2 regions of the Glaciimonas sp. PCH181 genome follow, and region 2 is predicted to be linked to the other one. Evidence: predicted binding sites of a transcription regulator. Region 2 holds the regulator's gene; the other holds the start of a gene.

Region 1 (11,277 bases), on a different contig from region 2:
TATTGGGCTTCGGTAGACACCGGCGTGCGCTTCAGAAGAGGCGAGAATGCGACGTGGCCGACTTCGATGACACCATTAGCGGGATCGATCCGCATCAGGGATAAGGTGCCGACTGCGCGTCCCGTCTTGCCTTCGATGACTGCGTAGTGCCGTGGATCGGTGCTGGCTGCAGCACGCTCTGCATACTCGCGGTAGCTCGCTGCATCGGAAAATGGGCCGCCCGACATATAGGTCCAGTCGCGGCCATCCGGGGCTTGGCTGTAAGCCGCGTAAAGGTCTGAGGCGTGGCGCTCGGGGTCGAGTGGCTCCAGGTAGCAGTATTGCCCTTCAATTAAGCTCCACGATGGCTGCGGACGGGCGGTCCAGTTGGGCAAAGGTGCGCCAATTGGCTGCTGGTATTGATTCAAAACGTTCGGCATAAATATTTCCTTGCTATCTGGTATTCGATGGGTGATGGGCATATGCTAAAGTATGTTTTTCGTGGCTCTTAAAAAAGTACCACCTATGCTCTATTTGATGGTGCCACGATATCAATTCACCCCATTTTGACTGTTTCATGACGACTAATTCCACCGTTTTGATGCCGCAGATGTTGCTCGAAGCACCTCTAGCGAGAGACGCTGGCGCTGCGCCCATGCAGCGCCAACTGCATAGTCGCATCAAGGACGCGATTTTGAACGGTCGGCTGACGCCCGGTAGCCGTCTGCCGGGTTCCCGCGCATTGGCGGAGTCGCTGTCGATTTCGCGCAACACGGTGACGGCTACCTATGACCTTCTCGCTGCTGAGGGTTATGTGCAACCGGATCGGCAAGGAACCAGAGTGGCGCTGTTAGCTGGCCCGACATCGCCCGGGGTGAACGAGATAGCCGGGGCGAGACCAAGGGGCCGCAAGGTAGACTCTGTGCCGATCATCGCACAACATCTGGCACGCATCCAACCCACTGCGCCACGCTCTGAAGCCAGCGCTCCGTTGCGCCCGGGCATGCCCGCTTTATCTCATTTTCCTCTGACTGCATGGCGGTGCGGCATCGACCGCGCTATCCGTCGGGCGGGCCCATCGGCGTTAGGCTATGGCGATCCTTTGGGTGAGCCAATCTTGCGCACTTCAATTGCGCGGCATTTGAGTATTGCGCGCGGCGTGCGTTGCAATCCAGCGCAGATTGTCATTACCGAAGGCGCGCAAGAAGCGCTCTCGCTATGCGTGCGGTTGTTAAGCAATCCCGGCGACACGGCCTGGATCGAAGATCCCGGCTATCGCGGTGCCAAGGCCGCGATGCACGCAGGCGACTTGCGCGTGGTGCCAATGCGCCTCGACGCCGATGGATTGATCGTCAGCGAAAGTGATTGGCAATCTCAGCCGCCGCGTCTGATTTACACGACCCCTTCGCATCAGTATCCAACCGGCGCAGTGTTGACCGTGGCACGCCGTCTGGCGTTAATTGCGCAAGCGCGGCAACACGGCGCGTGGATTATCGAAGACGACTACGATAGCGAATTCCGCCATGCGGGCGAGTCCATCAGTTCCATGCAAGGATTGGTGGCACAAGCGCCGGTGCTGTACGTTGGCACTTTCAGCAAGACGATGTTTCCATCACTGCGGCTGGGTTTTCTGGTCTTGCCGGAGGCATTGCTTGCAGAGATGAAGACGCCGCTGGAGGAGATGCTGCGCGGCGGCCACCGCTATGAACAGCTGGCGCTGGCAGATTTTATTGAAAGCGGTCAGCTCAGCCGCCATCTGGGCCGCATGCGACGCTTATACCGTGACCGCCAGCATGCGCTGCGGTCGGCGTTGACGCAATATCTGCAAGCGCCTCACGAAATTGAAGGCGGTTATTGTGGCATGCACTTAACTGTGCGACTGCCAGCCTGTTACCCGGATCAAAAGATTGCCGAGATGGCGCTGAGTGCTGGCATCGCGCCTGCCCCGCTATCTGGCTTTGCGCTCAAGCCACTGCCGGAGGACAACGGCTTGGTGTTGGGATACGGAAATACGCCAGCAGAATTGTTCGCGCCGTTAGTGCGTCGGCTGTCAAAATTGATCGAGGCGGCGAAGATTTCCTAACTTTCTTGCGTGTTTGTATTTTAGTAGCAAACAATGCCGTTCCAAACGCCCCCCGCACTCAAAACTACAGTAATTCACGTTCAGACTTCAATTATCGAAAAATCCGTTTTAGCCGGATGGATTTTGCGCGTCAAACTGACATTTTTCCACGATACGGAAATTTGATTCCACATTATGGAATATGCGCCTGAAGAAAATCAGAAAATTCTTACCATTTTTTTGAAAATACGTTTCATATCGCAAAAAATAGTACATAAGTTATTGAAAATAAACAGTTTAATTTAAGTCATATGTCTTATATAAGACATGCTGGATGCAGAAAAAATAGGCTATTATTCTTCCATGCAGTTTTTCTTCTCTTTCCCGCCGGATGTTGGCATGAAGTGAAGAGTGCTCCCAAGATTCAAACGGTTTTCTTAATCTTACTTCACTATTTTTAGGATATTCACATGTCACAATATCAAGACGATATCAACGCTATTGCAGGCCTGAAAGACAAAGAAGGTAGCGCCTGGAACGCAATTAATCCTGAGTCTGCAGCACGTATGCGCGCCCAGAACAAATTCAAAACTGGTCTGGATATCGCAAGATACACCGCCAAAATCATGCGCGATGACATGGCGAACTACGACGCTGATTCGTCTAAGTACACGCAGTCGTTGGGTTGCTGGCACGGTTTTATCGGTCAACAGAAGATGATTTCTATCAAGAAACATTTCAATAACACCGATCGTCGCTATTTGTATTTGTCTGGCTGGATGGTTGCTGCGCTACGTTCGGAGTTTGGCCCGTTGCCGGATCAATCCATGCACGAAAAAACTGCCGTCGCCGATTTGATCAGAGAGCTTTACACTTTCTTGCGTCAAGCTGATGCACGTGAGCTGGGTGGTTTATTCCGTCAATTGGACGGTGCACAAGGCGCTGCCAAGCAAGCGATTCAGGACAAAATCGACGGCCATATCACGCACGTTGTGCCTATCATTGCCGATATCGATGCTGGCTTCGGGAATGCTGAAGCGACTTACCTGATGGCTAAGCAAATGATCGAAGCGGGTGCTTGCTGCATCCAGATCGAAAATCAAGTTTCGGATGAAAAGCAATGCGGCCATCAAGACGGTAAAGTTACTGTGCCGCATGAAGACTTCCTCGCTAAGATCCGCGCTGTCCGTTACGCGTTCCTGGAACTGGGTGTCGACGATGGCGTCATCGTTGCCCGTACCGATTCATTGGGTGCTGGCTTGACCAAGCAAATCGCGGTAACGCGTGAGCCGGGCGATTTGGGCGATCTATACAACTCTTTCCTCGACGTTGAAGAAGTGTCGACTGAATCGATGCGCAACGGTGACGTTGTCATAAAGCGCGACGGAAAATTGGTTCGTCCTATTCGTTTGGCTAGCAACTTGTTCCAGTTCCGCGCTGGTACGGGTGAAGAGCGTTGCGTATTGGATTGCATCACATCGCTGCAAAACGGTGCTGACTTGCTGTGGATCGAAACTGAGAAGCCACATATCGCGCAGATCGGTGGCATGGTCGATGCGATTCGTAAAGTTATTCCAAATGCCAAGCTGGTCTATAACAACAGCCCATCATTCAACTGGACATTGAACTTCCGCCAGCAAATTTTTGACCTGATGAAAAGCGAAGGCAAAGACGTTTCTTCTTACGATCGCGCCGGGCTGATGAGTGTTGAATACGATGCTACTGAATTGGCAATTGCTGCAGACGAAAAAATCCGCACTTTCCAAGCTGATTCAGCGCGCCAAGCAGGTATTTTCCATCACCTGATTACATTGCCGACGTATCACACTGCTGCACTGTCGACTGACAATCTGGCGAAAGATTACTTCGGTGACCAAGGTATGCTGGGTTATGTTGCTGGCGTTCAGCGCAAAGAAATCCGTCAGGGTGTCGCTTGCGTTAAGCATCAAAACATGGCTGGTTCAGACCTCGGCGATGATCACAAAGATTACTTCAGTGGCGAGGCTGCACTGAAAGCATCTGGCAAAGACAACACGATGAATCAGTTTTAATCACTGCGTTTAGTGTGAAAAAAGCGCGCTTCGGCGCGCTTTTTTTCGTTAGCATAAGGGCATGGTGGCTGGCCTTTATGCTCATCATTCCGCCGTCACAGATGAGGCTAAGCGCCGATCATCAGGCGCTAGCAAATTTGAAACCTTATACGTTTTTCGCGCACTGATCAGGCAGGTGCGCGAGCAGGGCATACGCTGTTATGAGTGCTCACCGAGGAACGTGAGTGTGCGGCCGTGTGCCAGTGCCGATGCGTGCTGATTGTACGATGCGCGATCGGTGCAGTTGAAGCCGTGATCAGCACCGGGGTAGCGGTAGAGTTCGGCATCTTTGCCAGCGAAGCGCTGCTCAACTGCATCGACAGCATCGGCAGGGATATGAGCATCGAGTTCGGCGTAATGGAATAGGATCGGAACATTGACCTTGTCGGCCTGATCCAGCTGGGTGTGAATGCCGCCGCCGTAGTAGGCGACCGCGATATCGAGAGCACCTTGCGCGGCAGACAAATACGCGAGCCGACCGCCGAGACAGTATCCGACTGCGGCGACCTTGCCCGTGACTTCGGGCAAACCGCGCAATGCGGCTGCGGCGGCACCGACATCGGCCACTGCGTGCGCCAAATCGAATTTGCCTAACAGTTCCATCGCCTTAGCACGATCCGCATCGTCATAACCGAGCTCTACGCGTGGTTGTAAACGCCAAAATATGTCTGGGGCGAGCGCCACGTAACCGTCGGCGGCGTACTGATCGGCTATAGCACGAATGTGTGAATTTACACCGAAAATTTCCTGAATGATTACGACAGCGGGTCCTTTACCAGACTTAGGTAAAGCGAGGTAGCCCTGGAAGCTGTCGCCGTTGGTGGGAATGTCGATCCATCGTGATGAAACGGTCATATTAAAGCTCCTGACGCAATATGTAATTGGGGAATTTGGAATGAAACGGGAAGTTAGTGTGCCATGAATTAGTGCGGCTTGCTGGCGGCGGTGCTGGCGGGAATGCGTATCGTAAATCAGGTCGACGACAACTGCAGAGGTTCTATTTTTTGATCTGTCGCGGTAATTGAAATCGGTCCGCAGACAGCAGACACTCTTTCTTTACGGCCGGATTTACGGCTGGAAAGAGTCTGAGCATGGCCTCTCAGGGCAACAGCTTACACGTCTCCGCAGTGCTGATGTCGTACACATGCCCGAATGCAGGCGCAATCTTGGCGATGTCACTGGCCGAAACGCCTGAGCACGCGAACGAGACCTTCCATTCGCGCATTACGCGCCAGACTTACCAAGTTGTCAGCAGGCAGCAGCAGCTTGCCCTTTACGGATTCTGGTCCACCGATAGCCAGCCTAACCGGATCAACTTCAGGGCATCGGCGCGATTTTTGGTCAGTATGGGAGAGGTTCTGCAAGTGATGAAGGACTTGGCGAAAGATGGGATGACCATGATGTGCGTCACGCATGAAATGAATTTTGCGCGGGAAGTAGCCGACACGGTATGGTTCATGGATCACGGAAAACTGATTGAGACCGGACGGCCCGAATCATTCTTTGAAAAACCTCAGAGTGATCGTGCTCGGAAATTTCTGACGGACCTTCATTCTCACTAGAGTTCTTATGCGCGCGCTATTGCTGATGTGCGTGATTTATTCGCCGCGTCAGAACGGGCTGAGGATGATGCGGCGCGATTTGGTACGCTAAGAGTTGATCGGCAGCGCAGTTTTGTACTTCACCTGCTTCAATGCGAAGCTGGAGCGGATATTTTTGATGCCCGGAATTTTGGTCAGATGATCCAGAATAAATCGCTCTAGCGCCTGGATATCCGGCACCACGATACGCAGGAGATAATCCTCGTCGCCGGTCATCAGATACACCTCCAACACTTCCTCGAAGCGACTCACCGCTTGCTCAAAACGCGCCAGCGTGGCGGACTCTTGTTTCTCCAGACTGATCTGGATGAATACATTCATTTTGAGGCCGAGCGCTTGCGGATCAACCAGCGCGACGTAACGCGAAATCACTTTTTCGGCTTCCAGGTTCTTGACCCGCGCCAACGTCGGCGAGGCTGATAAATTGATTTTTTTCGCCAAGTCGATATTGCTGATATGGGAATCATCCTGCAGCGCCTTCAGGATACGCAAATCCGTCGAATCCAGTTCCATATGCGGTTTAACTATCTTGTGTGTGAGTAATTACAGCATTTTATGCTGAATTTTTATATTTCAACAGCCAATTTCGGTTACCTATGCTGTCTGGTTGCCGGTAAATTATAGTGTCTTAACGCGCTAGGAATAGGGTCATGGAAATGTCATCTGCCAACAGTTTAAACAGTCAATTCGACAGCGATGTCCAGGAAACGAGTGAATGGATTGATGCGCTGCAAGGCGTGATCCATGCCGCCGGTCCCGAACGCGCGCGTTATCTGCTATCGCGTCTAAGCGCTGCCGCGCAGCAATCTGGCATCAAATGGCGCGATGCACGCAATACGCCCTACATCAATACGATTCGGCTTGAGGACGAACCTGCGTTTCCGGGTGGCTCCGATGCATTGGCGACCGAGCAACATCTGGGCAGTCTGATCCGTTGGAATGCGCTGGCGATGGTGGTGCGAGCGAATCGCGCCTATGGGGAATTGGGTGGTCATATTGCCAGTTATGCCTCGGCGGCGGATTTATTTGAAGTCGGCTTTAACCATTTCTTCCGCGCGCGTACCGATGATTTTGGCGGCGACCTAGTCTACTTTCAGGCCCATTCCGCGCCCGGAATTTATGCCCGCGCATTTCTGGAAGGCACGTTGTCCGAAAAGGAATTATCGTTTTACCGGCAAGAAATTGAAGGTAAGAAACAAGGTGCACAGGGTTTGTCATCGTATCCGCATCCGTGGCTGATGGAGAATTTCTGGCAGTTTCCGACTGGCTCAATGGGACTGGGGCCCATCAGCGCGATTTATCATGCGCGCTTCATGCGCTATATGGAAAATCGTGGCTTGTTGGCACCGCAGGATCGCAAGGTGTGGGGCGTGTTTGGCGATGGCGAGATGGACGAGCCGGAATCGCTGGCCGCGTTGAGTCTTGCTTCGCGGGAAACCTTGGACAATTTGGTATTCGTCGTCAATTGCAATTTGCAACGACTGGACGGGCCGGTGCGCGGCAACGGGCATATCGTCGACGAATTGGAAACGTTGTTTGCCGGCGCAGGCTGGAATGTCATTAAATTACTCTGGGGATCAGACTGGGACCCATTGTTTGCCCGCGATAAATCGGGGGAGTTGGTGAATGCGTTAAACGAAACCGTCGATGGTCAATTACAGACTTTTGCTGCCAACGATGGTGCCTTTAATCGCGCCCATTTCTTTGGTCAAAATCCGGCGTTGCAGGCAATCGGCGCAACGTTGACAGATGACGAAATAGACCGCTTGCGGCGCGGCGGCCACGATATGAAAAAAATCCATGCAGCGTATCAGGCGGCGGCCCGGCATAGCGGGCAGCCGACGGTGATTTTGGCGCAAACAAAAAAAGGGTTTGGCATGGGCACGGCGGGGCAGGGCAAGATGACCACGCATCAGCAGAAGAAACTCGACGCCAGTGATTTAATTGCCTTTCGTGATCGTTTCCGTCTGCCGATTTCGGATGCTGATTGCGAGGCGCTGGCGTTTTACAAGCCTGCCGCAGATAGTGCCGAGATGCGCCATTTGCTGGACCGTCGGGCCGCGTTAGGCGGTTTTATGCCGCGTCGAAATACGACGCAGACCAAGCTGGCAGTACCAGAAATCGGTAGCTATGCGAAATTTGCGCTGGAAGCCGATAACAAAGAGATGTCGACCACGATGGCGCTGGTGCGGATGATGGGCGGTTTGTTGAAAGATGCCGCGATTGGCAAACATATCGTGCCGATTGTGGCCGACGAAGCGCGTACTTTCGGGATGGCAAATCTGTTCCGTCAGGTGGGGATTTATTCGGCGCAGGGGCAGTTGTATGAGCCGGAAGATATCGGTTCGATCCTGTCGTATCGCGAAGCAAAAGACGGGCAGATTCTGGAAGAGGGAATTACCGAAGCGGGCGCGATTTCATCCTGGACGGCTGCGGCAACCAGCTATTCGGTGCATGGTTTGCCGATGCTGCCGTTTTATATTTATTACTCGATGTTCGGCTTTCAGCGTATCGGCGATTTAATCTGGGCGGCGGCGGATCAACGTGCACGCGGCTTCTTGATCGGCGCGACATCGGGACGCACGACGTTGGCCGGAGAAGGCTTGCAGCATCAGGATGGATCCAGCCATGTGATGGCAGCGATGGTGCCGAATTGCGTGTCTTACGATCCGGCGTATGCGTACGAATTGGCGGTAATTGTGCAAGACGGGATGCAGCGCATGCTGGATCAAAATGAGGATGTTTTCTATTACGTCACAGCCACCAACGAGAACGAAGCGCAGCCGAGCATGCCGTCCGGTGCCGAAGAGGGCATCAAACGCGGGATGTATTGCCTGCAAGCACAAAATCATCCGGAGGTGCGTTTGCTCGGCGCTGGCCCGATTCTGAAAGAAGCCATCGGTGCAGCAGCATTGTTGAAAGAGAAATTTGGCATCAGCGCCGAAGTTTGGAGCGTGACCAGTTACACCGAGCTCGCACGCGACGGCATTGCAGCAGAACGCAATCAGCGCCTGTCCAACGCATCCACAGAGGCCTACGTCACGCAACAACTCGGGCACAGCGATGCACCGGTGATTGCGGCCAGCGATTATGTGCGCGGCATCCCCGAAAGTATTCGGGCTTACGTACCAGCAAGTTACGTCACGTTGGGAACGGATGGCTTTGGCCGCAGCGACACCCGTGCCAATTTGCGTGACTTTTTTGAAGTCGATGCTAAGTGGATTGCGTTTGCCGCGTTGCGTGAATTACCGGTCGGAAAGGATCCCTTGCAATTGGCTAGCATTGCCAAGGTGCTGGGACTAGATTTGACCAAGCCTTTATCAACGACGGTTTAAGGGCTGGTTCCGTCGCATTAACCGGTATCCAGTAAATTCTGGGCGAGTGATTTCGCTGGTCGTTGAAACTAGACGGACTTATGCTGCCAGAGCGTAAAATTGTTCCGCAAACGACATCGGATTTTCTTGTGCAACGATCATCTGCCCTTTACGAATCATGTGCATGAGTTCGATGCCGGCCAGGACGTTTTTGGCGGACTGAAATGATTTGAAATTGAGTATTGGCCTGGTCACGCGCTTAATGGCACGATGGTCCTGCTCTACGATGTTGTTGAGATATTTGACCTGACGAACCACGCTCGGGATTTCCCTGCCGGCATTGATCTCATCGATCGCTGCTTTGTTGGGACCGCTTTTATCCATCGTAATTTTTTCAGGGACATCGTTGTCGCGCAAGGCCTTGTCAAAAAATCGCCTGGCAGCAGCCTTGTCGCGCTTCGCCGTCAAGAGAAAGTCGACTGTCTTACCCTCCTTATCAACAGCACGATAGAGATATTTCCAGACGGCTTTCACTTTTATATACGTCTCGTCCATCTGCCAGCTACCGCCAACCGGACGCTTGTGCTTGCGGAAAGCCTTTTCAAGTAACGGCAGAAACCGGATCGCCCAGCGATTGATTGATGAATGATCGACACACACGCCGCGCTCCTCCATGATTTCTTCACGATGTCGGTAACTCAGCGGATATGCTGCATACCAGCGGATGCATACCAGAATCACGTCGATTGGGAATCGCATCCTTTTGCCTTTTGATATCGAGCATCTCATTTCACACCATCACTGAAAAGATGATCAGCATAGATGAACATCCGGCTCGATGGTTAATGCGACATAACCTTCGATTGTCTTATTGATATCTCTTTCAATCGTTGCAGCGCAGGTACGATTTCGTTTGCGACCGATCCTGACTTCGATATCGACGCGCATTTTGTCCTCCAAAACTCGTTCGTTGAATCGAAATCCTGCCACTAATTTGCACGGTCAGCAACCTTAGCTAGCCCCCGATTTCGTCCGCTCTCTCGTGACTTTGTTCGTATTCTCGGTACCACCTCTTGAATGCATTCTTTGTCTGATAGCCCAACTGCCGAATGGTCGGACCGGTGCGCTTTCCGAACTTAATATAAAGCTTGACTGCGCGAATGCGGTCTTCGTATGAGTACATGAACTACCTCCAAGTAGTCCAAGTTTTACGCTACATCCCCCTTCGAAGCATGAATCGCTTAAATATGTTTGCATAATAATTAAATATGTCAACACTTACAAGTTTTAAGTAACTAATTATGTTTACTTTGCTTATTTTGTGTGATTCAATAATCTTGAAGTGCAAACAGTTATAAAATTATTGTTGGCTTTTGATTTTTGCTTATACGTTGCACCATGGGAATTTCCCATGCTAGCAAATAAATTCCTAGAAATCGCTCATCGCAAACTTACGGCCAAAGCAGCCACTTTAATAAATCAAAGGAGACATTGTGAAAAACCTATCCCGTCGCGCTTTCCTGCAAACCGTTGGAACCGTTTCATCTGTTGCCGCCGCCAGCACGGTGTTGCCGCGCTTGGCATTCGCTCAGACAGCGGAATTTACGCTCAAGTACGGAAATAACACCCTGGCTAGCCACCCGACCAATATTCGCGCGAAGGAAGCGGCTGAAGCCATTAGGCGCGATACGAAGGGGAGGGTGGATCTGCAAGTGTTCCCAAATGGGCAACTAGGCGGTGACTCCGACATGTTGTCTCAGGTGCGCTCCGGCGCGCTCGATTTCACCACACAAGGCGGCACCGTGCTTTCGCCGCTGGTTCCAGTCGCCGCGATCAATGGCATCGGCTTTGCGTTCAAAGATTACAACCAGGTATGGGCAGCCATGGACGGCGACCTTGGCAAGCATGTGCGTCAGGCCTTGGCCAAGGTCGGCCTGGTAGCGATGGATAAATGCTGGGACAATGGCTTTCGCCATATCACGAGTTCCGATAAGCCGATCATCACCCCAGCGGATTTGAAAGGCTTCAAGATCAGGGTGCCGATTAGCCCGTTGTGGGTATCGATGTTCAAGGCGTTCGGCGCTGCCCCGACCGGCATCAATTTCAGCGAAGTATATTCGGCGCTCCAGACCAAGGTCGTCAATGGCCAGGAAAATCCGCTCGCGCTGATCAACAATTCGCGCATGTATGAAGTTCAGAAATATTGTTCAATGACGGGTCATATATGGGAT
Region 2 (11,277 bases):
CGCGCCAGTTACTTGATCCTTGAATGGGAACTACGCAACCGCAATTTCCACGCCGCTTTAATTGCAAATTGCGACTCGCGCTGGCTACGTTACCTGATCGGCTTACTGTATCGACAATCCGAGCGCTATCGCCACTTATCCATTGCCACCCCTACAATGCCACGCGATGTGCATGCAGAACATACGTTGATTTTTGAAGCAACGTTAGAACGCAACGTCAAACGAGCAAGTCAGGCACTAGAGCAACACATTCGCCTGACCTACGATTCAATTCGCCTGATGTTGCCAGATGAGCGCTAAACGTGACGAAATCGGTTTAAATATTATGGCAAGTTATCTGGAAGTTCGGTCATTACACGCCACCAAGCGGAATTTTTTAGCAAAAAATGCCCGCATGGGATATTGATGCGGGCATTTTGGGGCAATACATTTTGAATGATGTGGTGGGTTGAATAAATTAGCAGATGCAATATTCACTGCTTTAGACCATATCGAATATCAACGGGGAAGTAGCAAAAAAAATGACGATGAAGAAATGATATAGCGATGTCACTACCGCCCAATCATTCCATGCAATTACTACAGACGAAAAAAAAGGAAATCTTTACGATTTCCTTTTTTTATTTTGGAGCGGGAGAAGAGGCTCGAACTCTCGACCTATACCTTGGCAAGGTATCGCTCTACCAACTGAGCTACTCCCGCATATCTTTGCTAACCGATACAGGAGGAGATTCCCGAAATCCAAACCTATCTGGAGAGTGACCTCGGCGAAAGGTGAATCTACTCTTGTATCGGCTATGCTTTACTAAAAACTTGCAAAACACATTTAAAGCTAACTAACGAAGGAGCAAATTATAACAGCCTTACAGAAAAACACAATACTTGATTTGAAAATATTGCATTATCGAAATTTACCGTTCTCTTTCCCCTTCAGGAAAGCCCGTATGAACAAATAATGTCGCTACGATGGTCGTATTATTACACAGCAAACGCCTGAAAAACAAGCCAGATATTTGCCGCCGAAATAATGACAAACAACAACCAGGACAACACAGAGGTTGTCATCGAATTGGCAAAAATGCCCATCAAGTCGCGACGGCCGGTGAGTTTAATCAGCGGATACATGGCAAACGGCAACTGCAAACTCAGCACAACTTGACTCATCACCAGCAAACGTCCAACCGAATGCTCTCCCAAAATCATCACGCCGATTAGCGCTGGTATCAATGCCAGACTGCGTGTGATCAGACGGCGCTGCCAGCACGGTATTTTTATCTTTAGAAAGCCATCCATGATGACCTGGCCCGCAATGGTGCCGGTAAATGTCGAGCTTTGGCCAGACGCCAACAACGCCACGCCGAAGAGAATCCCCGCCACCGCAGTGCCTGCAATCGGATCCAGCAAATGAAATGCCTGATCGATTTCTATCGCGACATTGTTGCCTTTGCCGTGAAATGCGGCGGCAGCCAGCACCAGGATCGCAACGTTAATCACCAGCGCCACCATCAACGAAAATATCGTATCCAGTCGTGAAAACCGGATTGCCTGTAGTCGGCTCTGATCGTTATCGGCAACCACCCGGGTCTGCACAATCGACGAATGCAGATACAGATTGTGCGGCATGATCGTTGCACCCAATATCCCAATCGCGATATACAACGGTTCTTGACTCGATAGCGCCTTCAATGATGGGATTGCCCCGGCAGCGACCGCGCTCCAGTCGGGCTTGATAAAGAGCAGTTCAGTAAACAGACACAGGCTGATGGTGATGATCAAGCCCAGAATAATCGCCTCAACCTGACGGAAACCTCGGCCTTTTAGTCCTAGCACAATCAACGTATCAAACGCCGTCAGTAATACCCCATTCACCAGCGATACGCCGAAAAGCAACTTGAACGCCAGCGCACTGCCCAGCACTTCTGCCACGTCACAGGCGATGATTGAAATTTCCGCAAAAAACCACAGCGTTTTTCCAGTACGCGGGCTGTATTGTTCGCGGCAATGCACTGCAAGATCTTTTTTAGTCGCAATACCCAAGCGCATGCTGAGGCATTGCAGCACTATCGCTGCCAGACTCGACAAAATCACGACAAAAAGCAGGCTATAGCCAAATTGCGATCCGGCTTGAATATCGGTAGCCCAGTTTCCCGGGTCCATATAGCCGATGGAGACCAGCAAGCCGGGACCGGCAAAACGGAGAATTTTTCGCCACAGAGGCGCTCCCTGCGCAACAGCGATAGTGCCAGCGACTTCAGTAGGACAAAACGGCGCAGTCGCCGTAGTGGGTAAGCCGAACATAATTCTTTCGATAGACGAGGAGGAAAGCGGCCTTTTATCACGCGGCAATGGCGTGTAATCTGGTCAGCTAAAAAATGCGGTCCCGCAAGTGTAACGATTTTATGCCGACATCCCAAGTTTCCTCAAAATCTGCTCTTTTGTGATACTTAAGCCTGCTGGCGGAGTATCTCAAGCGCTGCAATGCCTCGGCGATCCGTCTCGGATAAAGCAAGAGCCAGATGGCTAAAAAATGTGGGGCCCCGAAGGGCGACGTCTTTGCGGTCGCCTTCTTTTTGGTTGCGTTTTCTGCGAGGGTGCCTAGTCGAAGCAAGAACAAAGTGACCGGCTCCGGCTGCAAGGCCTCCCCCGGCTTGCAGCCACGGAGAACAAACCGTTTTATTAACAACAACCAAAACCCAAATAACCCCTAACAGGTATTCGTTCTTGAAATCAAAATGTGACTTAGCAATAAATAACATAAGCTAAAAAAAGACCAAAAAAAACCCCAGAAAATCTGGGGTTTTTATGTCGAACTAACTTAATTATTTTGATGCCACGCCGCCAAGCAAACCAGTAAGCAATCCAGTAACTGGCTTCAAAGGAGTAGTCCCTGCACCAGCACCACCGGTTGCACTAGTCAACCCGCTGGTCAAACCTGTCACAAGACCAATTACTGGAGCAAGAGGACTTGCACCCGAACCAGCAGCACCGCCCAAACCACCAGTCAGACCACTAAGTAACCCAGTCACCGGTGCCAAAGGACCAGCGCCTGCGCCGCCAGCCGCGCCACCCAAACCGCCTGTCAGACCACTAAGCAATCCAGTCACCGGTGCCAAAGGACCAGCACCTGCGCCATTAGCCGCGCCGCCCAAACCGCCTGTCAGACCACTAAGCAATCCAGTCACCGGCGCCAAAGGACCTGCCCCTGCGCCACCAGCCGCACCGCCCAAACCACCGGTCAGACTACTAAGTAACCCAGTCACCGGTGCCAAAGGACCAGCGCCTGTACCACCAGCCGCGCCGCCCAAGCCGCCTGTCAAGCCACCCAGCAAACCGGTTACTGGTGCCAGAGGACCAGTACCAGCACCACCCGCTGCACCACCTAGGCCGCCGATCAAACCAAGCAACACGTTATTCACCGGTTGCAACAAGCCGCCGGTTTGATTACCCAATAAAGGTTGTGTACTGTTGGTCAGACTGTTATTACCAAGCGCAACGACGGTATTACCGACTGTCGATACGACGCCACCCAAACTACCTGCCACCGGCACGTTAGAACCTGTCAACGTATTCCCCAACGCCACTACGGTGCCACCAACCACACCCAGCAAAGCATTTACCGGTTGATTCAAGCCAGTTGTATTACCGATCGTTTGTGTAAGCGTATTGACCGTACTAGTCAACGGCACGATAGCCGTACTTAATGTCTGCGTTACCTGTTGTACCGGACCGGTCGTCAAGCCTGTTGTCAACGTGCTTCCCAGTTGATTCACCACACCGCCAACCGTGTTGACTACACCACCAAGCGGGGTTGTCAACGGCGCTAATGCAGCCAGTTGACCAGTGCCCAAACCGGTCACCAATTGGCCTGCGCTTTGTACCGTGTCACCAACTTTGCCGACGACACCGCCAACGCTGCCGACCGTTGTGCCGATCGGATTTTGAGAAGTCCCGATTTGACCCAGGCCACCCGTCACGCCCGCGCCCAACGTTGTCAGAATGCCGCCGGCATTCGTCACAACACCGTTCAAGCCGGTTTTTGCATCTGTCGGCAATGGCAGCTGACTAGTCAACGTAGTACCGATCCCCTGCACCGCAGTACCGACGCTCGTCACGACCGAACCAGTATTCGATACCAAGTTAGATGTTGGTACGCTGCCGCCTGTACCGCCACCAGTGCCACCACCAGTGCCACCACCTGTTCCCCCGCCCGTTCCACCACCAGTGCCACCGCCGGTACCACCACCTGTTCCCCCGCCAGTACCGCCACCGGTGCCGCCGCCATCAGTTCCACCAGTACCGCCGCCCGTGCCACCACCGGTACCACCATCAGTACCTGCTCCTGTGCCGCCGCTTCCGCTGCCATAGCCTAGAGAGCCGCCTCCAGCACATCCCGTTAACATTGCAGCGAATAGTAATGACACTGCGACCAGAGTTCTTTTTTGTGTTGCTTTCATGGTACTTCTCCCTTGTGGATAACGCAGATAAAAATCTGCTTTGGGTTCCTTAATGCAAAGAACATACCAGAGAGCAATTCCACAAAAATAGTAGCCTACCCACTCCTTCAAAATCTTTAAAAATTAATATAATTTCCTTTAAAATCAACAACTAAGCGACTTACCAGCACAAAAAATGATATTTTTTAGATTTTGGGTTTTGGGCTATTTTCGCGTTCGATGTTACGTAACATGCGGGAACATCCCACCCCAAAAAACTGACTATCGCTTTCGTTCGCCATGCCGATACGATTTAATTTTTCGCCAATAAGAATCGCACCCAGACCTCTCGCATAAACGATAAAAGTCATCAGACAGATACAACGCACTTGTGCCATTGCTGCGATTAGCGCGACGTCAAAGACCTGATAATGGGCGAGTCTGCAAACCCCATCAGCTCGGCCATCACAGGCATTCTCAACGGCATGATCCACCAACTGCTGACTGGCACATCAGCCGCATCGATCCACTCCTCCGCCCGATCATAAGAATCAAAAGGTCCAAAGAGCGCGTAACCGTTCATCGGATCTCCCAGCATGACCACACATATTTCCGCTGCTTTATGCATAGACTTATCAGAGCTGACCGCTCTCTTTCGTAAACGACAACACCCGTGCATGCGTATATATAACGGGACTATTAAAAACGATAACCCACGCCGAACCCGATCAGCCACGGATCGATCTGGACCGCGCTGATTTTTTGACCGGCGGCATACACATCGCTCTGAATCTGTAATTTTTTAACATCCAGATTCAATGACCAGTGTTGATCGAGCTTATAGTCAACGCCTGCCTGTAACGCCAGACCCCAGCTATTTTTACTCAGGCTGCCAGCACCGTTGAGCAAGTCAACACTAGAAATGCGGGTGTAATTCAGCCCGGCGCCAAGATAAGGACTGAACTGCGCTTGCGGCAGGAAGTGGTATTGCAGCGTCAAAGTCGGCGGCAGGTGTTTGAAGCTACCGATATTTTTTCCATCTAAGGAGACGTCCTGCTTTTGGGGATACGTCAGGACTAATTCGGTGGCCCAGTTTGGCGTAAAGAAGTAAGAAATATCCACATCCGGAATCATCTTGGAATTGACGTGCAAGCGATCCGATGCGCCGACACCACCGATGGCATCCGACTTATTAGCAGGATTCAGATAATCAGCACGCACCCTTATCTGCCAAGGGCTTTCTTGCGCGGAGACATTCGCGCCGCATATGCTCAAACTCAATAAGACTGCTGCCGATAAAATATTTTTTTTCATTTTTTCCCCGTTAATTAATGCGTGAAAGCACAATACGGGGAAGCAGATACATGCGAGTTGATGTAAATCAATTCAGCGTCATAGCATTATTTTAAAGTTGTTTTGACATTCACGACGCATATTTCAGCGGCAGATATTGCAGCACATGCGCCACGCTATATGTCGATCCTGAGCATTTTCGGCAGCGCAATCTGTTGTTGGCATTACGGTGTAATCGCAATTTTCAACACACCTTCACGCTGATTGGCGAACAGCGCATAGGCCTCTTCAATCTGATCGAGTTTAAATCGATGCGTCACCATGGATTGCAAATCGACTCGGCCAGATGCAACCACGTTCATCAATCTGCGCATGCGTTCTTTGCCACCGGGACACAAGGTAGTGATGATTTTGTAATCGCCCAATCCAGCGGCAAAAATATCCATCGATATAGAAATCTTGCCGGAGTAAACACCAAGACTGGAAAGCGTGCCACCCGGTTTTAGTACGCGCAAACAACTCTCAAACGTTTGTTGCGTGCCCAATGCTTCAATCGCGACATCGACGCCGCGCCCATTGGTCAAGCGCATAATCTCGGAGATCGGATCGGTCTTGGTGTAATCAATAGTCACATCGGCGCCCAATTTCTTTGCTACTTCAAGACGCGTACTCAAGCCATCAACCGCAATAATCAGACTGGCACCCTTTAATTTCGCGCCTGCTGTTGCACATAAACCAATCGGCCCCTGCGCAAAAATAACGACCGTGTCGCCGATCTTTATTTCGCCACTTTCCGCGCCGCCAAAGCCTGTACTCATAATGTCAGGACACATCAATACTTGTTCATCTGTGAGCCCATCCGGTATCGGCTCAAGATTCGACATCGCGTTCGGCACCAACAAGTATTCCGCCTGAGAACCATCAATGGTGTTGCCAAACCGCCAGCCACCGGCCGCTTTGCCACCACACTGCGATGCGTGCCCATCCAGACATGGATGACATTGACCGCACGGCGTTATTGCGCCGACGATCACGCGTTGACCCACGGTATACCCAATGACCCCTGCTCCCAATTCTTCAATCACGCCCACCGGCTCATGCCCAATCGTGCGGCCCTCCGCAACGGGATATTCGCCCTTCAGAATGTGCACATCGGTGCCACAAATCGTTGTCGTCGTAATTTTGATTAATGCCTCGCCAGGACCAGCAACCGGTATCGGCTTTTGCTCTAACGCGATTTTCCCGGGGCGGATAAATACTGCTGCTTTCATGGTGCGCATCGCTACTCTCCTACAAATCCGGATGATTAAAAACGCGTCTGACCGTATTTTCCTTCAGCATATCTTTGCGGTCATCCGCACGGTATTGGCAACAAAAACTGTTATCAGCATTAATGTCTATCGGACTAATTTTCACAATTTATGGGGCGATACTTCAGTCCCCTGCAGCGGCCTTATACACGATGACGGGTATGCCGGAGTACGCCAGCACTTTTTGCGTCTCGCTACCTAACATCAATTTGTTGACGCCTTTTCTACCGTGCGACGCCATAAAAATCACGTCGCAGTGATGTTGTTCCGCACTTTTTACAATCTCCTGCGCGCACCAACCTGCTGGCGTATAGACTTCGCAGACAATGCCTGCCTCGCGTGCCGAGTCAGCGATTTGCTGGACGTTCTCTTTGGCGGACTGCTCGACAGCCTCTTTCAACAAACGCAGATCTTCGGTCCCGCCCAGCATCGTGACCGGGAAATAAGAATAGATTTCGGCGACTGACAAACCTACTATTTTGCTGCCATTGCTTTTGGCAAACTTAATAGCGGCCTGAACAGCCTTCGTAGACAGATCGGAGCCGTCTGTCGCCAACAATATTGTCTTGAACATGATTTTAGGTAGAGGAAAGTGATGAATGAAACGATCCTATGCCTGTTCTTCTGAGCAATTTTTGACGTGGATCAAATGCAGAACGATAGGATAGATAAAACTAGCGGGTATTCGCCATTTTCAGCACCGGATTGGCAACAGCACACGGTCAACCACCTCACGCAAACGTTACGAAGGGTGCCAGAAATGAGACAGTCAGGAGCACATTTTTAAGCGATTGGCGTGCTGTAAGGATGTGTTAACAATTTTAGAGTACAGTCATCTTAAGCAGCGTTTACAGTTGCATAATCAACATTTATCGCTATAAATTAACCAAAAGTTCGCTATGAATTCGCTATGAGTCAGCCCCTTTCCTTCACCACATCGGCCACTTTGAATATCGGTGCTTTAAAAGCGAGTTGCGCTGGTTGCAGCCTGCACCATTTGTGTCTGCCTATGGGTCTGGACGATGCGGATATCAACCGCCTGGATCAGATCGTCGGACGCCGTCGTCGTCTGTTGCGCGACGAAAGTCTGTACCGGATGGATGACCCGTTCAAAAATCTTTACGCCATCCGCATCGGGCATTTCAAAACCTATCAGCTCAATCCAAGCGGCGAGCAACAAGTTACCGGTTTCCAGATGACTGGCGAATTGCTGGGCATGGATGCGATCAGCGCGGACCGCCATCAATGCGATGCAGTGGCGCTTGAGGATAGTGAAGTGTGCGAAATCCCATTTTCGCGGCTGGAAGAACTGTTCGGTCACATTCCCATGTTGCTGCGGCACTTTCACCGAATCATGGGACAAGAAATCACGCGAGAGCAGAATGTCATGCTGTTGCTGGGAAATATGCGCGCCGAACAACGCTTTGCCGCGTTCTTGATTAATCTGTCATCACGCTATGCTGCACGCGGTTATTCTTCTACACGCTTCCAATTGCGGATGTCGCGCGAAGACATCGGCAACTATCTTGGACTAACCATCGAAAGTATTAGCCGGTTGGTGACACGCTTCAAGAAACAAGGCTTGCTGAAAGTCGATAAGCGGGAAATCCAACTACTCGACCCGGCATTATTAAAGGCGCTGGCAGCAGGCACCGAAAGCTGCAATCCGATGTAAAGCTGCCATATCAAGCCGAGGGATAGCCTTCGCCGGACACTTTCAGCAAGTATTGCGTCAACAGGCTTGCCAGCGAACAAAATAACCAGAAAAAGAAGAAGCCGATGGTGTAGCCCGCTATCGGCGGCAATACTTGCAGGCCGCCAAGGCGGAGTAACTCCTGCGGATCAAACAACGCAAAAAAACAACCTTCGGCAACTGCGGCCACTAGAAAAGATGGCCAAACAATGTTCATCGCTAATCGCAACATGATCCTGCCCTCGTTTCTCTACCGGTCCATTTCACTATCTGTCGGCTGGCGATAAATCGGCATGCAGACCAAGCATCTGCTGCGGCCATTTCCACAATCCGGTCAAGCGCCAGTCGCGTCGATCACTTTCGACTAGTACTTGCCATTGCGCTCTTTCCAGCATCGGCAAAGCAATCGTAAAACTGCCATTCGGATCTAGTTGCGCGACCAGTTTGATATCTTTTTCAGGCTGGGTGGGATGGGCAAGATGGATTAATATTTTTCCGGGCACTGGTCCGCCAAATCCCAAAACAGAACCGCTTAATTTACCCGCTGAAGGATCGTAACGGGCATCCAGCTTCAGCCCCAGCCCGGTAGCGATACTGTCGCGACGCAAATCCTGATTGATGGCTAAACCCTGTTTATAGTAATCATCCACGACCATCGCATCTTGCCGCGAGAATGCCAGCCAGCCGGTATACGTGGCCGCCATTACGACGATGCCCGGCCCCAGCATGAGCAGCCACGGCCAAGCTTGCTTATACCACGGCCTTTTAGTGCTGACTTGCGCAATTGAGGGCGATGAAGACAACATGCACTTCTCCTTTAAATTTATTTGGGCACGAAAAATACGGCATTTTCTTTCACCTGCAATCCCGCATCGTCCAGCGCCGTCAGTGTGAAGAAGATTTTGTTCGATCCCGCTTTCCCACTTTTAGGATCGACACGTACCCGTACCGGCACCGCACGGGAACTAGCCCCGTCCAAATTGACCTCATCCGGAGAAGCCATCGAGATCGTCGGCATGCCCGATACCGCAATTTTGTAGCGATGCGCGGTTTCGGCTGTGTTCATGACTTGCAGCCGATACACGTTCTCGATCATGCCATCCTCGACTTCCCGTCCCATTGCGCCCCGGTCCCGAATGACATCTAGCTTCAACGGTGTGCGCGTAATCAACGCACCAGAAAAAGCCGAGACGATCAGGAAAAGTAAGCCGATATAAATCAGGACGCGTGGGCGCAATACGCGCTGACGTATCTGTTTAGGTGACAGTCGCTGAGTGATTGCATGCTCGGTCGCATAGCGGATTAATCCCGGCGGTGCGTCGATCTTCGTCATAACCAGATTACAGGCATCGACGCAGGCAGCGCATCCGATGCATTCATATTGCAAGCCCTGCCGGATATCAATACCAGTCGGGCAAACCTGCACGCACATCGAACAATCAATGCATGCCCCCAAAGACTGCGCACCTGCTGTTACCCTGCCCCGTGCACCACGCGGCTCCCCGCGTGTCTTGTCATAGGTAACAATCAGCGTATCCTGATCGAACATGGAACTCTGAAAACGCGCATACGGACACATATATTTGCAGACTTGCTCGCGCATCCATCCCGCGTTGCCATAGGTTGCAAACGCGTAAAACAAAATCCAAAACGATTCCCAGGGGCCAAGCCCCATGCTGCTGACCTCCGCCATCAACGCGTGCACAGGCGTAAAGTACCCAACGAAGGTGAAGCCGGTCCAGAGTGCAACTAGGCCCCAGACACTATGTTTTGCAGATTTTTTAATCACTCTTGCGACCGACCAAGGCTGTTTATTCAACCGCATCCGTGCGCTACGCGTCCCCTCTATTTTCCGTTCGACCCACAGAAATATTTCCGTATAGACCGTTTGCGGACAAGCAAATCCGCACCATACGCGCCCAGCAATCGCCGTCACCAAAAACAGTGCATAGGCGCAGATAATCAACAGCGCCGCCAGATAGATAAAATCCTGCGGCCACAACACAACGCCGAAAATATAGAATTTGCGTGCGCCCAGATCAAACAGCACCGCCTGCCGTCCATTCCACTGCAACCATGGCAAGCCATAGAACACCAGTTGCGTCAGCCACACGCATATCCAGCGCCAGGTCGCATAGCGGCCCTTTGCTTCACGCGGATAAATTTCCTCGCGTGCGGCGTACATCTTGATCACTGCCTCAGGCGGCGCGAGATTATTCATGGCAGATCACACTGACGTTAAAAATTGGCGGCAAAGTCCAAAAGCAGCACGATCATTGTTCATAGAGATTTGATTTTTCATTCGACAAGCTCCATACATAGGCGGCCAGCACGTGGACTTTGGCTTCACCCAAAAAGTCTTTAAATGCGGGCATCGTGTTGTTACGCCCTTTATTGATCGTTTCCATAATGGTTTCCACACCGCCGCCATATAGCCATATTTTGTCGGTCAAATTCGGTGCTCCCAGCGCCTGATTACCCACTCCGCCCGGACCATGACATCCGGCGCAAGATCCAAATTTTGCTTTACCGAATATGACCTTGATCG

Evidence for each region. The regulator FNR, encoded in region 2, switches genes on or off when oxygen is low (the NO sensors DNR and NnrR bind a similar motif). The targets are predictions, from matches to a motif close to TTGATNNNNATCAA.
Region 1: the regulator FNR is predicted to act here: its motif matches at 2,339-2,352, upstream of C7W93_RS17520 (isocitrate lyase).

The regions. Positions count from the first base shown of each region.
Region 1 covers NZ_PYFP01000002.1:955,800-967,076, reverse strand. The annotation lists partial or broken gene C7W93_RS17530 (GNAT family N-acetyltransferase) at 1-419, opposite strand, end outside; gene C7W93_RS17525 (PLP-dependent aminotransferase family protein) at 557-2,062, shown strand; gene C7W93_RS17520 (isocitrate lyase) at 2,512-4,092, shown strand; gene C7W93_RS17515 (dienelactone hydrolase family protein) at 4,291-4,986, opposite strand; partial or broken gene C7W93_RS17510 (amino acid ABC transporter ATP-binding protein) at 5,478-5,693, shown strand; gene C7W93_RS17505 (Lrp/AsnC family transcriptional regulator) at 5,781-6,245, opposite strand; gene mdeB (alpha-ketoglutarate dehydrogenase) at 6,383-9,067, shown strand; gene C7W93_RS17495 (IS6 family transposase) at 9,146-9,835, opposite strand; gene C7W93_RS25310 (hypothetical protein) at 9,860-9,994, opposite strand; partial or broken gene C7W93_RS17490 (TRAP transporter substrate-binding protein) at 10,540-11,277, shown strand, end outside.
Region 2 covers NZ_PYFP01000001.1:1,362,946-1,374,222, forward strand. The annotation lists gene C7W93_RS06160 (FCD domain-containing protein) at 1-300, shown strand, start outside; tRNA gene C7W93_RS06165 (tRNA-Gly) at 627-702, opposite strand; gene C7W93_RS06170 (Nramp family divalent metal transporter) at 979-2,298, opposite strand; gene C7W93_RS06180 (collagen-like triple helix repeat-containing protein) at 2,820-4,454, opposite strand; gene C7W93_RS06185 (hypothetical protein) at 4,840-5,061, opposite strand; gene C7W93_RS06190 (OmpW family protein) at 5,133-5,747, opposite strand; gene C7W93_RS06195 (NAD(P)-dependent alcohol dehydrogenase) at 5,951-7,006, opposite strand; gene C7W93_RS06200 (universal stress protein) at 7,161-7,610, opposite strand; gene fnr (fumarate/nitrate reduction transcriptional regulator Fnr) at 7,947-8,711, shown strand; gene C7W93_RS06210 (hypothetical protein) at 8,722-8,961, opposite strand; gene C7W93_RS06215 (FixH family protein) at 8,996-9,535, opposite strand; gene ccoG (cytochrome c oxidase accessory protein CcoG) at 9,553-10,950, opposite strand; gene ccoP (cytochrome-c oxidase, cbb3-type subunit III) at 11,003-11,277, opposite strand, start outside.